DNA from 3 places in the Pseudocitrobacter faecalis genome. Region 2 is predicted to be linked to each of the others. Evidence: predicted binding sites of a transcription regulator. Region 2 holds the regulator's gene; each other region holds the start of a gene.
What was found. The regulator sigma-54, encoded in region 2, starts transcription at its own class of promoters, with help from an activator protein. The targets are predictions, from matches to a motif close to GTTGGCACANNTTTCGCTNT.
Positions count from the first base shown of each region.

Region 1 (5,017 bases), 3.1 Mb from region 2:
TGCCTGGCGCAGCCGCCTGGCGGTTGTCAGTCAGACACCGTTCCTTTTTTCCGACACCGTAGGCAATAATATTGCCCTTGGCCGTCCTGGCGCGACTCAAGAAGAGATTGAACACGTGGCGCGTCTTGCCAGCGTCCATGAGGATATTCTGCGACTGCCGCAGGGCTACGATACGGAAGTGGGCGAGCGTGGGGTGATGCTCTCCGGCGGGCAGAAACAACGCATTTCGATTGCACGCGCGCTCTTGCTCAATGCCGAAATCCTGATCCTTGACGATGCGCTCTCGGCGGTAGACGGACGTACCGAGCACCAGATTTTGCACAACCTTCGCCTGTGGGGCGAAGGCCGCACGGTGATTATTAGCGCGCATCGTCTGTCGGCGCTGACGGAAGCCAGTGAAATTATTGTGATGCAGCACGGGCATCTGTGCCAGCGCGGGCAGCATGAACAGCTGGTGACGCAGCCGGGCTGGTATCGTGATATGTATCGCTATCAGCAACTGGAAGCGGCGCTGGATGAAGAACCGTCGGAGGTGACCGATGCGTAATTTTGGTCAACTGTGGCCGACATTAAAAAGATTGCTGGCCTACGGTTCACCGTGGCGAAAACCGCTCTCTATTGCGGTGGTGATGTTATGGGTGGCGGCAGCGGCGGAAGTCTCGGGGCCGGTGCTGATAAGCTACTTCATCGATAATATGGTGGCGAAACACACGTTGCCGCTGGGCACCGTTGCGGGGCTGGCGGCGGCGTATATCGGCCTGCAACTGCTGGCGGCGACGCTGCACTATAGCCAGTCGCTGCTGTTTAATCGCGCGGCGGTTGGGGTGGTGCAACAACTGCGTAGCGACGTGATGGACGCCGCGCTGCGCCAGCCGCTCAGTGAATTTGATACGCAACCCGTAGGGCAACTGATTTCGCGCGTCACCAACGACACGGAGGTGATCCGCGATCTCTACGTCACCGTTGTGGCAACGGTGCTGCGCAGCGCCGCGCTGATTGGCGCGATGCTGGTGGCGATGTTTAGCCTCGACTGGCGCATGGCGCTGGTGGCTGTTTGTATCTTCCCGGCGGTACTGACGGTGATGGTGATTTACCAACGCTACAGCACGCCTATCGTACGTCGCGTGCGCACGTATCTGGCGGATATCAACGATGGCTTTAACGAAGTGATCAACGGCATGAGCGTGATTCAGCAGTTCCGTCAGCAGGCGCGCTTTGGCGAACGTATCGGGGAACACAGCCGTCAGCACTATCTGGCGCGTATGCAAACCCTGCGTCTTGATGGCTTCCTGCTGAGACCACTGCTAAGCCTTTTTTCCTCGTTAATATTGTGCGGGCTGTTGATGCTGTTTGGCTTCACCTCGGTGGGCACCATTGAAGTGGGGGTGCTGTATGCGTTTATCAGCTATCTGGGACGTCTCAATGAACCGCTGATTGAACTCACCACCCAGCAGTCAATGCTGCAACAGGCGGTGGTGGCCGGTGAGCGCGTATTCGAGCTGATGGACAGGCCGCGCCAGACCTACGGTGACGATACGCGTCCACTGGACAACGGTGATATTGAGATTGATAACGTCTCCTTTGCTTACCGCGATGACCGAATGGTGTTGCAGGATATCTCGCTGTCGATTCCCTCGCGCAGTTTTGTGGCGCTGGTGGGGCATACGGGCAGCGGCAAAAGCACGCTTGCCAGTTTGCTGATGGGATACTACTCGCCGAACGCCGGCGAAATTCGCCTGGGTGGTCGCCCGCTTGGCAGTTTGAGTCATCAGGTGCTACGTCAGGGCGTCGCCATGGTGCAGCAGGATCCGGTAGTGCTGGCCGACTCTTTCTTCGCTAACGTTACGCTTGGCCGTGATATCAGCGAAGCGCAGGTATGGCAGGCGCTGGAAACGGTGCAGCTGGCGGAACTGGCGCGTGGGCTGAGTGATGGTATTTATACGCCGCTGGGCGAGCAGGGGAACAATCTCTCCGTTGGGCAAAAACAGCTGCTGGCGTTGGCGCGCGTGCTGGTCGATACGCCGCAGGTGCTGATTCTGGACGAAGCCACCGCCAATATCGACTCCGGTACCGAGCAGGCGATTCAACAGGCGTTGGCTGCCGTGCGTGAACACACCACGCTTGTGGTGATTGCGCACCGGCTTTCCACCATCGTCGATGCTGATACCATTATGGTGCTGCATCGTGGACAGGCGGTGGAGCAGGGTTCGCACCAGCAACTGCTGGAAGCGAAAGGCCGTTACTGGCAGATGTATCAGCTTCAACTGGCCGGTGAAGAACTCGCCGCCAGTGCGCAGGATGAAACGCTGACTGCCTGATGTGATGCTGGTCAGTTAAGGGCCGATTCACTTTTCAGAGCATCCTCCCGTTGCGCTCCTGTCTGGCTCCATGCCATATAAATCGTGCAGGCGCAGGGAGCACGCAGGGGGCGGCCAATCGCCGCCGCCCCCTGCACCCCCAGGCTCCGGCGGAAAAATCGCCGCTTCGCGGTTCCCTCAGCTTATCCCTTACGGCTTTCGGGTCGGGCGCGAGGTAACATCCCTGTAAAGCCGCGCCCTCAGCCCACATCCATGTGGGCTGCCCCGGCCTCCAGGGAACGCTTCGGCGATTTTGACGCCACCAACAGCGGTGCGGTCTTTACGTTAACAGCAAAAACCGGTGTATCTGAAACCGATGAGTCCCCGCTGGAAATCGGCGAGCCGGAGAATGGAAGACAAGGTCAGTCCGCCATGGATGGCGGACTGAGGCGAACCGAGACAGGACGTCGAGTTTCGCCGTGCCGCAGGCTGGAGTTCGGAGGAGAGCGTAGTGCGAAGCACCGATTTCCCTGCGGGGCCGCGGGGATTGCGAAGGGGGGCGCGGTTGCCCCCCCTTTGCCCGTTCACTGACTCAGATGTTACATATTGCGCAAAACATAAAGTGAACGGAACTTTGCGCTTAGCTGACCATCATTAACGGACTGATGCACTTTTTTTAAGCAATTTGCTAACAGACGCACCAGCGCGTGCAATTCAACCACGCATCATGCACTCGCATGGTGCGTTTTTGTTTCATTTCCAGCTAATGCCTGTGCACCGCCATGTGCCTGACGCCATTAACCGCCAATTCCCTCTCAATTTTCATTTCTGGCACGCCCCTTGCTTTATCTATTTCGTGTAGCAGCAGCCATTACCGAATTCTGACTGGAGGGGATCTATGAAGCTGGTTACCGTGGTAATCAAACCATTCAAACTCGAAGACGTCCGCGAAGCGTTGTCTTCAATTGGTATTCAGGGACTGACCGTGACGGAAGTGAAGGGCTTCGGTCGTCAGAAGGGGCATGCCGAGCTGTATCGTGGCGCGGAGTACAGCGTGAACTTCCTGCCGAAAGTGAAGATTGATGTCGCGATTGCTGACGACCAGCTTGATGAAGTCGTGGATGTGGTGAGCAAGGCGGCGTACACCGGAAAAATTGGCGACGGTAAGATTTTCGTCACCGAGCTGCAACGTGTGATTCGTATTCGTACCGGCGAAGCCGACGAAGCGGCACTGTAATTCCTGGCGCACAGTGATAGGGATCGAGAAAATGAAAATAGCAAAATTGAAAACCGGTTTGGCGGCTCTGGCGCTGTTGCCGGGTCTGGCGATGGCGGCTCCGGCGACGATCGATAAAGCCGATAACGCCTTTATGATGATTTGTACCGCGCTGGTACTGTTTATGACCATCCCGGGAATTGCCCTGTTTTACGGTGGTCTGATTCGTGGAAAAAACGTTCTCTCTATGCTGACGCAGGTCGCGGTCACCTTCGCGCTGGTCTGCGTGCTGTGGGTGGTCTACGGCTATACGCTGGCCTTCGGCACCGGCGGCAGCTTCTTCGGTAACTTTGACTGGGTGATGCTGAAAGGCATTGCCCTGACCGCACCGATGGGCACCTTTTATCAGTATATCCACGTTGCCTTCCAGGGGTCGTTCGCCTGTATTACCGTTGGCCTGATTGTTGGCGCGCTGGCGGAGCGTATTCGCTTCTCTGCGGTACTGATTTTCGTGGTTATCTGGCTGACGCTCTCTTACATTCCGATTGCGCACATGGTGTGGGGCGGCGGTCTGCTGGGCTCTCATGGCGCACTGGACTTCGCGGGTGGTACGGTTGTACACATTAACGCTGCGGTTGCGGGTCTCGTCGGGGCGTATCTGATTGGCAAACGCGTGGGTTTTGGCAAAGAAGCGTTCAAACCACATAACCTGCCGATGGTGTTTATCGGTACCGCCATCCTTTACTTCGGCTGGTTTGGCTTCAACGCGGGTTCAGCGAGTGCGGCGAACGAAATTGCCGGTCTGGCTTTCGTGAACACCGTTGTGGCAACGGCGGCAGCGATTCTGGGCTGGGTCTTCGGTGAATGGGCGCTGCGCGGTAAACCGTCTCTGCTGGGCGCGTGTTCCGGGGCGATTGCAGGCCTGGTGGGAATTACTCCAGCGTGTGGCTTTATCGGTGTCGGCGGCGCGTTGATCCTCGGTATTGTTGCGGGACTGGCCGGGCTGTGGGGCGTTACCATCCTGAAACGCTGGTTGCGTGTGGATGATCCTTGCGATGTCTTCGGCGTTCACGGCGTGTGCGGCATCGTGGGTTGCATCCTGACCGGTATCTTCGCCTCTACCTCCTTTGGCGGTGTCGGTTACGCGGAAGGCGTCACCATGGGCCATCAGGTGCTGGTACAGCTTGAGAGCATCGGCATCACCATCGTCTGGTCGGGCATTGTGGCCTTCGTTGGTTACAAAGTCGCAGACCTGACCGTGGGGCTACGCGTGCCGGAAGAGCAGGAGCGTGAAGGGCTGGATGTTAACAGTCACGGCGAGAACGCGTATAACGCCTAATCAGTGCTCACAAAAAGCCTCCGCAAGCGGAGGCTTTGAGACTGATGACTAACGCGAAATTGCCTGATGCGCTACGCTTATCAGGCCTACAAAGATTCTGCAATATATTGAATTAGCAAGATTTTGTAGGACGGATAAGGCGTTTTCGCCGCATCCGGCAAGAAC
Region 1 is NZ_CBDDNJ010000002.1:3,215,382-3,220,398, reverse strand. Features, by position in the region: gene ACOXYR_RS15980 (SmdA family multidrug ABC transporter permease/ATP-binding protein) at 1-547, shown strand, start outside; gene ACOXYR_RS15975 (SmdB family multidrug efflux ABC transporter permease/ATP-binding protein) at 540-2,318, shown strand; gene glnK (P-II family nitrogen regulator) at 3,196-3,534, shown strand; gene amtB (ammonium transporter AmtB) at 3,566-4,852, shown strand.
Region 1: a site for sigma-54 is predicted at 3,125-3,144, ahead of glnK (P-II family nitrogen regulator). Genes of this name have one in related genera too.

Region 2 (5,017 bases):
CCTGGAATTATTTACTGACAATTAACCAGTATCGACACCAAACTTAAATGAAAGATAAACGAACCATCTTAAGGTTTTCCTAAGGTTAATCCTGGACTAAAAAGCGCACAAATTGTACAGGGACAATAAAAAAAACGCCGATTGGCGTTTTTAGGGTAGAGGCGCTTTTTGTAGGCCGGATATGGCAAAGCCGCCATCCGGCATGGGGAAGGGAACTACTTAATCTTCATCAAACCCGGATTCAAACAGGGCGATAACCGCAGCCAGCGCTTCCACTTCCTGCGGGCCAGAGGCTTCAACTTCAATTTGTCGCCCTTTGGCCGAATCCAGCATCAGCAACGCAATGACGCTATTAGCTTCCGCTTCGGTGCCTTCGTCGTTGCGCAGCAGCACTTCCGCATCAAAACCCTGCATCAGCTCAAACAGCTTCATCGCGGGCCGGGCATGCATGCCCAGCCGATTGGTGATTTCAACGGTTTGCTTAACGGTCATGATTTACGTTTTTCCAGCGTCCGGTGACGAGACTGCACGTTCTTACCGCGTGAGCGGAAGTAGTCAGCCAGTTGTTCGGCAACATACACCGAACGGTGCTTACCGCCGGTACAGCCAATCGCCACGGTCAGATAGCTACGGTTATTGGTTTCCAGCATAGGTAACCATAGCTCAAGATAGCTGCGGGTCTGGTAGATAAAGTTATGCACTTCCGTATGCCTGTCGAGGAATGCGGCAACCGGTTTGTCGAGACCGGTCATCGGACGCAGTTTCGGATCCCAGTGCGGGTTCGGCAGGAAGCGAACGTCGAAAACGTAATCCGCATCGATAGGGATACCGTGCTTGAAACCGAAGGATTCAAATACCATCGTCAGCTCGCGCTCGCGTTTGCCCAGCAGACGAGTACGCAGCATTTCTGCCAGCTCGTGAACCGACATCTCGGAGGTATCGACGATAAGATCCGCGCGTGAACGCAGGGGCTCCAGCAGGTCGCTCTCTTTATCAATTGCGCTCTCCAGTGACAAGTTTTTGCTGGAAAGCGGGTGCAGACGGCGCGTGTCGCTGTAACGACGGATCAGGGTATTGCGATCGGCATCGAGGAACAGCAACTGTGGAGAAAATGCGTCCGGCAGATTTTCCATCGCTTTTTCGAAGATTTCCGGCGACTCCGGCATGTTACGCACGTCGATACTGACGGCAGCGGAGATCTCCCGGTCGGCCAGCGTTTTCGCCAGCTCAGGCAGCAGGACTACCGGCAGGTTGTCCACACAGTAGAAACCCATATCTTCCAGCGCCCGTAAGGCCACGGATTTACCCGAGCCTGAGCGGCCGCTGACGATCATCAGTACCATGTACCGTTTCTCCTCAGTACGAACTCATTTCCCTTACGCTTCATCACTGTTTTCCGTTTCGGTGATGATTTGGTAAAGCTCTTCGTCACTCTGCGCCGCGCGCAGGCGGCGGCAGATAGTTTTATCCGCCAGACGCTTCGCCACCAGTGAAAGCGTATGTAAGTGCGTTTTGGTTTGGTCCGCAGGCACCAGCAGGGCAAAGAGCAGGTCGACAGGCTGATTGTCGATGGCGTCGAACGCGATCGGCGTTTCAAGCTGCACAAAAACGCCCACGGCGCGCAGCGTATCTTCTTCCAGCTTGCCGTGTGGAATAGCGATGCCATTACCAATCCCGGTACTGCCCATTTTCTCGCGGGTGAGAATCGCTTCAAATACCACCTGCGGAGGCAGACCTAACTGCTTTGCCGCCAGTTCACTGATGATTTCCAGCGCACGTTTTTTACTCTGGCAGTGAACCGCACTGCGAGTACATTCCTGGTTAAGCACATTGCTCAGTTGTAGAGCCGAATCGTTATTTATCATAATTTCACCTAAGCATCGCCCGACACTTTACCGGCATCGGGCGACCGCCCGGACAATTAGTGTTGTTTCAGTTTATCTTTATGTTTATTAAGCTGCCGCGCGAGTTTATCGATCAACAGATCAATCGCGGCATACATATCTTGCCCTTCCGCGCTGGCATGAAGTTCGCCCCCGTTAACATGCAGGGTCGCATCCGAGATGTGCGCCAATTTTTCCACTTTTAACACAATATAGACCTGATTGATCCTCTCAAAATACTGTTCCAGCTTCACGAATTTCGTGTTGATGAAATCGCGCAGGGCTTCAGTGATTTCGACGTTGTGTCCAGTGATGTTGAGCTGCATAGTGTCTTCCTTATCAGTTGAGTCAGACCAGTTGTTTACGCTGGTTAGACGGCGGAATGGATAAAGACTCTCGGTACTTTGCAACGGTACGGCGGGCCACCATGATACCCTGATCGGAGAGCATAGAGGTCAGCTTACTGTCGCTCAGTGGTTTCGCGGGATTTTCCGCGGCAATCAATTTCTTCACCAGCGCGCGAATCGCCGTTGACGACGCTTCGCCGCCACCCTCCGTGTTCACGTGGCTTGAGAAGAAATACTTAAGCTCAAAAATGCCGCGCGGGCTATGCAAATACTTCTGCGTAGTCACGCGTGAAATCGTGGACTCATGCATCTCGACGGTCTGGGCGATATCCGCCAGTACCATCGGTTTCATATACTCTTCGCCGGACTCAAAAAACGCCTGTTGCTGCTCAACGATGCAGCGGCTGACGCGCAGCAATGTGTCGTTGCGGCTCTCAAGGCTTTTAATCAGCCACTTCGCATCCTGCAGATTGCTGCGAATAAACTGGCTGTCGGCGTCGTTACGGACGTTGTTACACATGCCCGCGTAGTGCTGATTAATTTGCAAACGTGGAATGCTGTCGGCGTTGAGTTCCACCACCCAGCGGCCACTGACTTTGCGCACCAGCACATCAGGAATAACGTACTCCGGCTCGCCAGTCTGGATCGACTGACCCGGACGCGGATCCAGTGACTGGATCAGATCCACCGCTTCTTTCAGCACGTCTTCTTTCAGACGGGTGACGCGCATGAGCGATCGGAAATCGTGGTTGGCAAGCAGATCGAGATGGTCGCTGATGATCAGGCGGGCTTCGGCGAGACGGGGTGTTTCTTTGGCAAACTGAGAGAGCTGGATAAGCAGGCAATCGCGGAGATCGCGGGCGGCGACGCCCACCGGGTCAAATCGCTGGATCCGTTTAAGCACAGCTTCAACTTCATCCAGACCGATTTCGTCATCACCCATGCTTTCAAGGATATCTTCCAGCGGGACGGTCAAATAACCGGTATCGTCAACGGCGTCGACGATGGAGGTGGCTATCGCGCGATCCGTATCGGTAAACGGCGTGAGTTCCACCTGCCACATCAGGTAATCCTGAAGAGACTGGGTGGTTTCGCCCTGATAGACCGGCAGCTCGTCGTCCTGGTAATCAGCACCGGTACCTGAAGGCGTCCCGGCGGTGTAAATTTCATCCCAGCTGGCATCGAGCGGCAGCTCTTCCGGCATATCTTTCTGTTCGAGCGCGTCGACGCTGTCTAACGTTTCGTTATCCGGTGTCTCTTTCGTGTCGATTTCTTCATGAATATCGGTTTGCTCAAGCAGGGGATTACTCTCCAGCGCTTGCTGAAGTTCCTGCTGCAGTTCCAGCGTCGACAGCTGTAACAAGCGAATAGCCTGTTGCAGCTGTGGCGTCATGGCGAGCTGTTGGCTGAGCCTTAATTGCAAACCTTGCTTCATGTTCAGTGCGATAATCTCCGGCTAACCTCTCTCATGCTTCTACCCTATCAGAGTCTGAAGTCTTCCCCAAGATACACACGTTTAACATGTTCGTCTTGTAAGATCTCTGTCGGGGTGCCGTGGGCGATAAGCTGCCCCTGGCTGACGATATACGCACGCTCACACACTGCCAGCGTTTCGCGGACGTTGTGGTCAGTGATTAACACGCCGAGACCGCTGTCGCGCAGGTGCTCAATGATGTGTTTGATATCGATAACGGAGATCGGGTCAACGCCCGCAAACGGTTCATCCAGCAGGATAAATTTCGGATTTGCGGCCAGCGCGCGGGCGATCTCGACGCGGCGGCGTTCGCCCCCGGAGAGCGACTGACCCATATTGTCGCGCAGGTGTTCGATGTGAAACTCTTCCATCAGCTCATTACAGCGGTCTTCACGCTGTTCGCTGGTGAGGTCGTCGCGAATTTGCAGCACGGCCATCAGGTTGTCGTAAACGCTGAGGCGACGGAAAATGGAGGCTTCCTGCGGCAGATAGCCAATTCCGCGGCGCGCACGGGCGTGCAGCGGCAGCAGGCTGATATCTTCGTCATCAATAATGATGTTGCCTGCATCGCGCGGCACGATACCGACTACCATATAAAAGGTCGTCGTTTTACCCGCGCCGTTCGGCCCAAGCAGGCCCACAATCTCACCGGAGTTGACGGTCAGACTGACATCCTCTACCACGCGGCGGCCTTTGTAGGCTTTAGCCAGGTTCTTTGCAATTAATGTCGCCATAACGAATTAGTTACTCTTCTTCTGTGCCGGAGCCTGGTCTTTGTTTTTGTCCTGCAACTGGGACGGAACCAGAACGGTCGTTACGCGTTTACCTTTTTCGCTAAACGCCTGCATTTTCTGTTCTTTAACCAGATACGTGATTTTGTCGCCCTTGATGTTGCTGTCGACTTGTTCCAGATACGCGTTGCCGGTCAGCACCACGAAATCACTTTGCAGTTCATAATGCATTTTGGCGGCATGGCCTTTCACCGGCTTGCCGTTGTCCTGCATCTGGTAGAAGGTCGCCGGGTTACCGTAACCGTCGATCACTTCTTTGCCCTTTTCACCGCCAGGGCGGGTCACCACCACCTTGTCGGCGTTAATTTTGATACTGCCCTGAGTCACAACAACGTTACCGGTAAAGGTCACGATGTTGCCCTGCATATCCAGCGACTGCTGATCGGATTCAATATGAATCGGCTGGTCAGTATCACCGGTCAGTGCCAGTGCCGGCAGGCTGGCTGCCAGCAGAGAACCGGCGAGCGCCAGCTTAAGGCTGAGTTTGTTTGTTCTGAATTTCATAGGAGGTTCTAACCTTTT
Region 2 is NZ_CBDDNJ010000002.1:70,844-75,860, forward strand. Features, by position in the region: gene npr (PTS phosphocarrier protein NPr) at 220-492, opposite strand; gene rapZ (RNase adapter RapZ) at 489-1,343, opposite strand; gene ptsN (PTS IIA-like nitrogen regulatory protein PtsN) at 1,377-1,865, opposite strand; gene hpf (ribosome hibernation promoting factor) at 1,922-2,209, opposite strand; gene rpoN (RNA polymerase factor sigma-54) at 2,232-3,665, opposite strand; gene lptB (LPS export ABC transporter ATP-binding protein) at 3,713-4,438, opposite strand; gene lptA (lipopolysaccharide ABC transporter substrate-binding protein LptA) at 4,445-4,999, opposite strand; gene lptC (LPS export ABC transporter periplasmic protein LptC) at 4,968-5,017, opposite strand, start outside.

Region 3 (5,017 bases), 540 kb from region 2:
ACGCGCCGTCGCCGATCACCGTCAGGATAGTCAACGTCGGCGTACCTTTGGTCAGCACGCCGGACATTTCGAGGATCATCGCCAGTAGCTTGACCATCGATCCGCCGATAATCGCCGGGATCAGCGGCGACATGGTGCCGATCAGTGCGTCGAGGATCCCCGCGCCGATGCGCTTGAGGGTGACCTTCGGTTTTCCCGCGGGTTCGGCGGGTTGCATGTTCTCCGGCAGCAAACTCACGACTTCCCGATATGCCTGAGAAACGGTGTTGCCGATGATCACCTGGCACTGGTTATCGCTGCGCACCACGCCGAGTACGCCGCTCAGGCTTTTCAGCGCGGGACTATCGACCAATGCGTCGTCTTTCAGTACAAAGCGCAAACGCGTCATGCAGTGGGTCACCGCGCTGATGTTATTGACGCCGCCCAGTAAATCGACGATGGACTTCGCCAGTGCCGCATAGTTTTTGGACATCGGAATCTATCCTGTTTTTATCTGTAGGGGACTCATCGCCAGGCGATGAAACGTTGCATAGGAAACCGGTTCCACAAAATCATGAAGAGTTTCATTATCACTGGCAAGAGAGTAAAAAATTAATTTTTTAAATTTGTGATTGAGATCGCCATGAACGGCAAAAGCTGAAAAAGGGCGGTGGCTGAAGTACACTGCTGCCCATCATTTTTGACGAGGGAAGCGAAATGGCGACGATGCTGGAGGTGGCAAAGCTGGCTGGCGTGTCGAAAGCGACGGTCTCACGCGTGCTGACCGGCAACGGCTATGTGGGGCAGGAAACCAAAGACCGGGTCTGGCAGGCGATTGAAGAGTGCGGCTATCGGCCTAATCTGCTGGCGCGTAATCTGGCGACCAAACGCACGCAAACGCTGGGGCTGGTGGTCACCAATACCCTGTATCACGGCGTCTATTTCAGCGAACTGCTGTTTCACGCTGCGCGGATGACGGAAAATCAGGGCCGCCAGTTGATCCTCGCCGATGGTAAACACAGCGCCGAAGAGGAGCGGGCGGCGATTCAGTATCTGCTTGATATGCGCTGCGACGGCATCATTATCTACCCGCGTTTTCTCAGCGTTGACGAAATCGACGAACTCATTCAGCAGCATGAACAGCCGGTGCTGGTACTCAACCGCCGGCTGCGGCGCAACCTCAGCCACTGCGTTTACTGCGACCAGGCGCGTACCAGCCAGAATGCGGTGGAAAGGCTGATTCAACAGGGGCATCGCGATATCGCGTTTATCACCGGGTCGCTTGATTCGCCGACCGGCATTGAACGCTTGTCAGGCTACAAAGCCGCTCTGGCTGAACACAATATCCCACTGCAAGATGGGCTGATTGTGGAAGGGAAATGGACGCCAGCGACAGGTTCGGCGGGTGTCGATAGGCTGCTTGAGCGCGGCGTTAGCTTTAGCGCGCTGGTTGCCAGTAACGATGACATGGCCATCGGGGCGATGAAACAGCTACAGTCGCGCGGTATACGCGTGCCGGAGCAGGTTTCCGTCGTCGGTTTTGATGATATCGCGCTCGCGCCGTACATGATGCCTTCGCTCTCCAGCGTTAAAATCCCGGTGACAGAGATGATTCAGGAGATAATCCATCGCCTGATTTTCATGCTCGACGGCGGCGAGTTCAAACCTCAACCTTCCTTCCTCGGCGAGCTTATCGCGCGCGACTCTCTGGGCGCAGGCCCGCAGGGTTAATCTCGTCACCTGTCATCGTCACTCGTGACGATGACAGGGTTAGACACAGCGCTTCAAATAAAAAATCCTTAATAAACAGTAAAATAAAAGTTGGCGCGAATAATGCATTCTCCGGCTCATTCATTGTCATTGCTGGAGAATTTGATGAACCGTTTCATCATTGCAGATGCGAGTAAATGTATAGGCTGCCGGACATGCGAAGTTGCATGCGTGGTCAGCCACCAGGCCGAACAGGATTGCGCCGCGCTGACGCCGGAATCTTTCCTGCCGCGTATTCATGTCATTAAAGGCGTCAATGTCTCGACCGCGACCGCGTGCCGCCAGTGCGAAGACGCGCCGTGTGCGAATGTGTGCCCGAACGGCGCAATTCGCCGCGAAAAAGGTTTTGTGCATGTGATGCAGGAACGCTGCATCGGCTGCAAAACCTGCGTCGTGGCCTGCCCCTATGGTGCGATGGAAGTGGTGGTGCGCCCGGTTGTACGCAACAGCGGCGCGGGCCTCAACGTGCGTGCCGAAAAAGCGGAAGCTAACAAGTGTGACCTTTGCTTCCACCGCGAGCAAGGCCCGGCCTGTATGGAAGCCTGCCCGACCCACGCTATTTTCTGCGTTGACCGCGACAAGCTTGAGCAAATCAGCGCCGAGAAACGTCGCCGCGCTGCGCTCGATACGTCTATTTCCCTGTCGTTTTAATGATCCTCCGTTTCACTTTTAACAGGTCTGTTACTGATGAAAAAAATTACAAGTGTTTGTCCGTATTGTGGTGCTGGCTGCAAACTGAAGTTGGTTGTCGATAACAATAAAATCATCCGCGCGGAAGCGGCCGATGGAAAAACTAACCAGCATGAACTGTGCCTGAAAGGCTATTACGGCTGGGATTTCCTGAACGACACCAAACTGCTGACGCCGCGCCTGACGCAGCCGATGATCCGCTATGAAAAAGGCGGCAAACTGACGCCAGTAAGCTGGGATGAAGCCATCAGCTATACGGCAAAACGCTTAGGTGAGATCAAAGCGAAATTCGGCCCGCGCGCCATTATGACCACCGGGTCATCGCGCGGTACCGGGAATGAAACCAACTATGTGATGCAAAAATTTGCGCGCGGCGTGCTCAATACCAATAACGTCGATTGCTGCGCACGTGTCTGCCACGGGCCTTCCGTCGCAGGTTTGCAGGAAGCGCTCGGCAACGGCGCGATGAGTAACTCCATCGAAGACATTGAAAACTCAAGCTGTCTGCTGGTCTTTGGCTACAACTGCGCCGATTCGCACCCTATCGTGGCGCGTCGCGTGATTAAAGCAAAAGAGAAAGGCGCGAAAATTATCGTCTGCGACCCGCGTCGCATTGAAACCGCGCGTATCGCCGATCAACATCTGCAAATCAATAACGGCTGCAACATGGCGCTGGTGAATGCGTTTTCCCATGTGCTGCTGGAAGAAAATCTCTACGACAAAGAATACGTTGCGCGCTACACCACCGGTATCGACGAGCTGCGTGAAATCGTGAAAGATTACGCGCCGGAAGCGGTGGAAGCGCTGACCGGCGTGACGGCACAACAGATTCGTCAGGCGATGCGTACCTATGCGGCGGCACCCAGCGCCACCATTATGTGGGGCATGGGCGTCACCCAGTTTGGTCAGGCCGTGGATGTGGTTAAAGGGCTGGCGACGCTTGCGCTGCTCACCGGCAACCTGGGTCGTGAACATGTTGGCGTCGGCCCGGTGCGCGGTCAGAATAACGTGCAGGGCGCGTGCGATATGGGCGTGATCCCCAACCAGTTCCCCGGTTATCAGGACGTGGTGGATGCAGACGTGCGGGCGAAATTCGCCAAAGCCTGGGGCATTGACGCCGGCCTGATGGACGACAAAGTGGGCGTGCGCATTACCGAAGTGCCGCATCTGGCGCTGGAAGGGAAGGTGAAAGCCTACTACATCATGGGCGAAGATCCGCTGCAAACCGAAGCCGATTTAGGCCTGGTGCGCAAAGGGTTTGAAGCGCTTGATTTCGTGGTGGTGCAGGACATCTTTATGACCAAAACCGCCGAGCAGGCTGATGTGCTGCTGCCCGCCACCTCCTGGGGTGAACACGGCGGCGTCTTCACCTGCGCTGACCGCGGCTTCCAGCGTTTTGAAAAAGCCATTGAGCCAAAATATAACGTCAAACGTGACTGGGAAATTATCAGCCTGATTGCCCAGAAAATGGGCTATCCGATGCATTACGACAATAACCAGCAAATCTGGGACGAAATGCGTGAGCTTTGCCCACTCTTCTTTGGCGTCACTTACGATAAAATGGGCGACATGGGGCACGTTCAGTGGCCGTGCCCGACGCTCGATCATCCAGGCACGCCGTATCTGTACGCAGGCAATCAGTTCGATACCCCGGATGGCAAAGGTCATCTGTTTGCCGCGCCGTGGCGTGCACCCGCCGAACGCCCGGATGACAACTATCCGCTGGTGCTGTGCACCGTTCGCGAAGTGGGGCATTACTCCTGCCGTTCGATGACCGGTAACTGCGCGGCGCTGCAATCACTGGCCGATGAACCGGGCTTTGTGCAGATTAACCCGCAGGATGCGCAGAAGTTGGGCGTAAAAGACAAACAACTGGTGTGGGTGGCGTCGCGCCGCGGTAAAGTCATTACGCGTGCCAACGTCAACGAGCGTATTAATCACGGCAGCGTCTATATGACCTACCAGTGGTGGATTGGCGCCTGTAACGAACTGACCCAGGACAACCTCGATCCTATCTCCAAAACGCCGGAAACCAAGTATTGTGCGGTGAATATCAGTGCGATTGAGGATCAGAACTGGGCGGAAAACTACGCGCTGGAAAGCTACCAGTCGATGAAATCCCGCCTGCGCGAGGCGGTAGCAGGGTAATGAATGACGATAACGCATAACGGCGTCGAAATCCGCATCCGCGGTAAAGTACAGGGGGTGGGCTTCCGCCCCTTTGTCTGGCAACTGGCTCAGCAGCAGGCACGCTTTGGTGATGTCTGCAACGACGGCGCGGGGGTGCTCGTTCGTTTGCTGGGCGAAGAAGCGGATTTCCTTGCCGCGCTTCATCAACACTGCCCGCCGCTGGCGCGCATTGATGAAACGCAGGTGCAGCCGTATGTGTGGCAAAGCGTGCCTGACGACTTCGTGATCCGCGAGAGCGGCGCGGGGGCGATGAGCACGCAGATTGTCCCGGATGCGGCCACCTGCCCGGCGTGTCTTGCGGAGATGAATGATCCGCAGGAACGCCGTTATCGTTATCCTTTTATCAACTGTACCCACTGTGGCCCACGTTTCACCATTATCAACGCCA
Region 3 is NZ_CBDDNJ010000002.1:609,783-614,799, forward strand. Features, by position in the region: gene ascF (PTS cellobiose/arbutin/salicin transporter subunit IIBC) at 1-472, opposite strand, end outside; gene ACOXYR_RS03535 (LacI family DNA-binding transcriptional regulator) at 697-1,710, shown strand; gene hydN (electron transport protein HydN) at 1,855-2,400, shown strand; gene fdhF (formate dehydrogenase subunit alpha) at 2,437-4,587, shown strand; gene hypF (carbamoyltransferase HypF) at 4,591-5,017, shown strand, end outside.
Region 3: a site for sigma-54 is predicted at 1,800-1,819, ahead of hydN (electron transport protein HydN). Genes of this name have one in related genera too.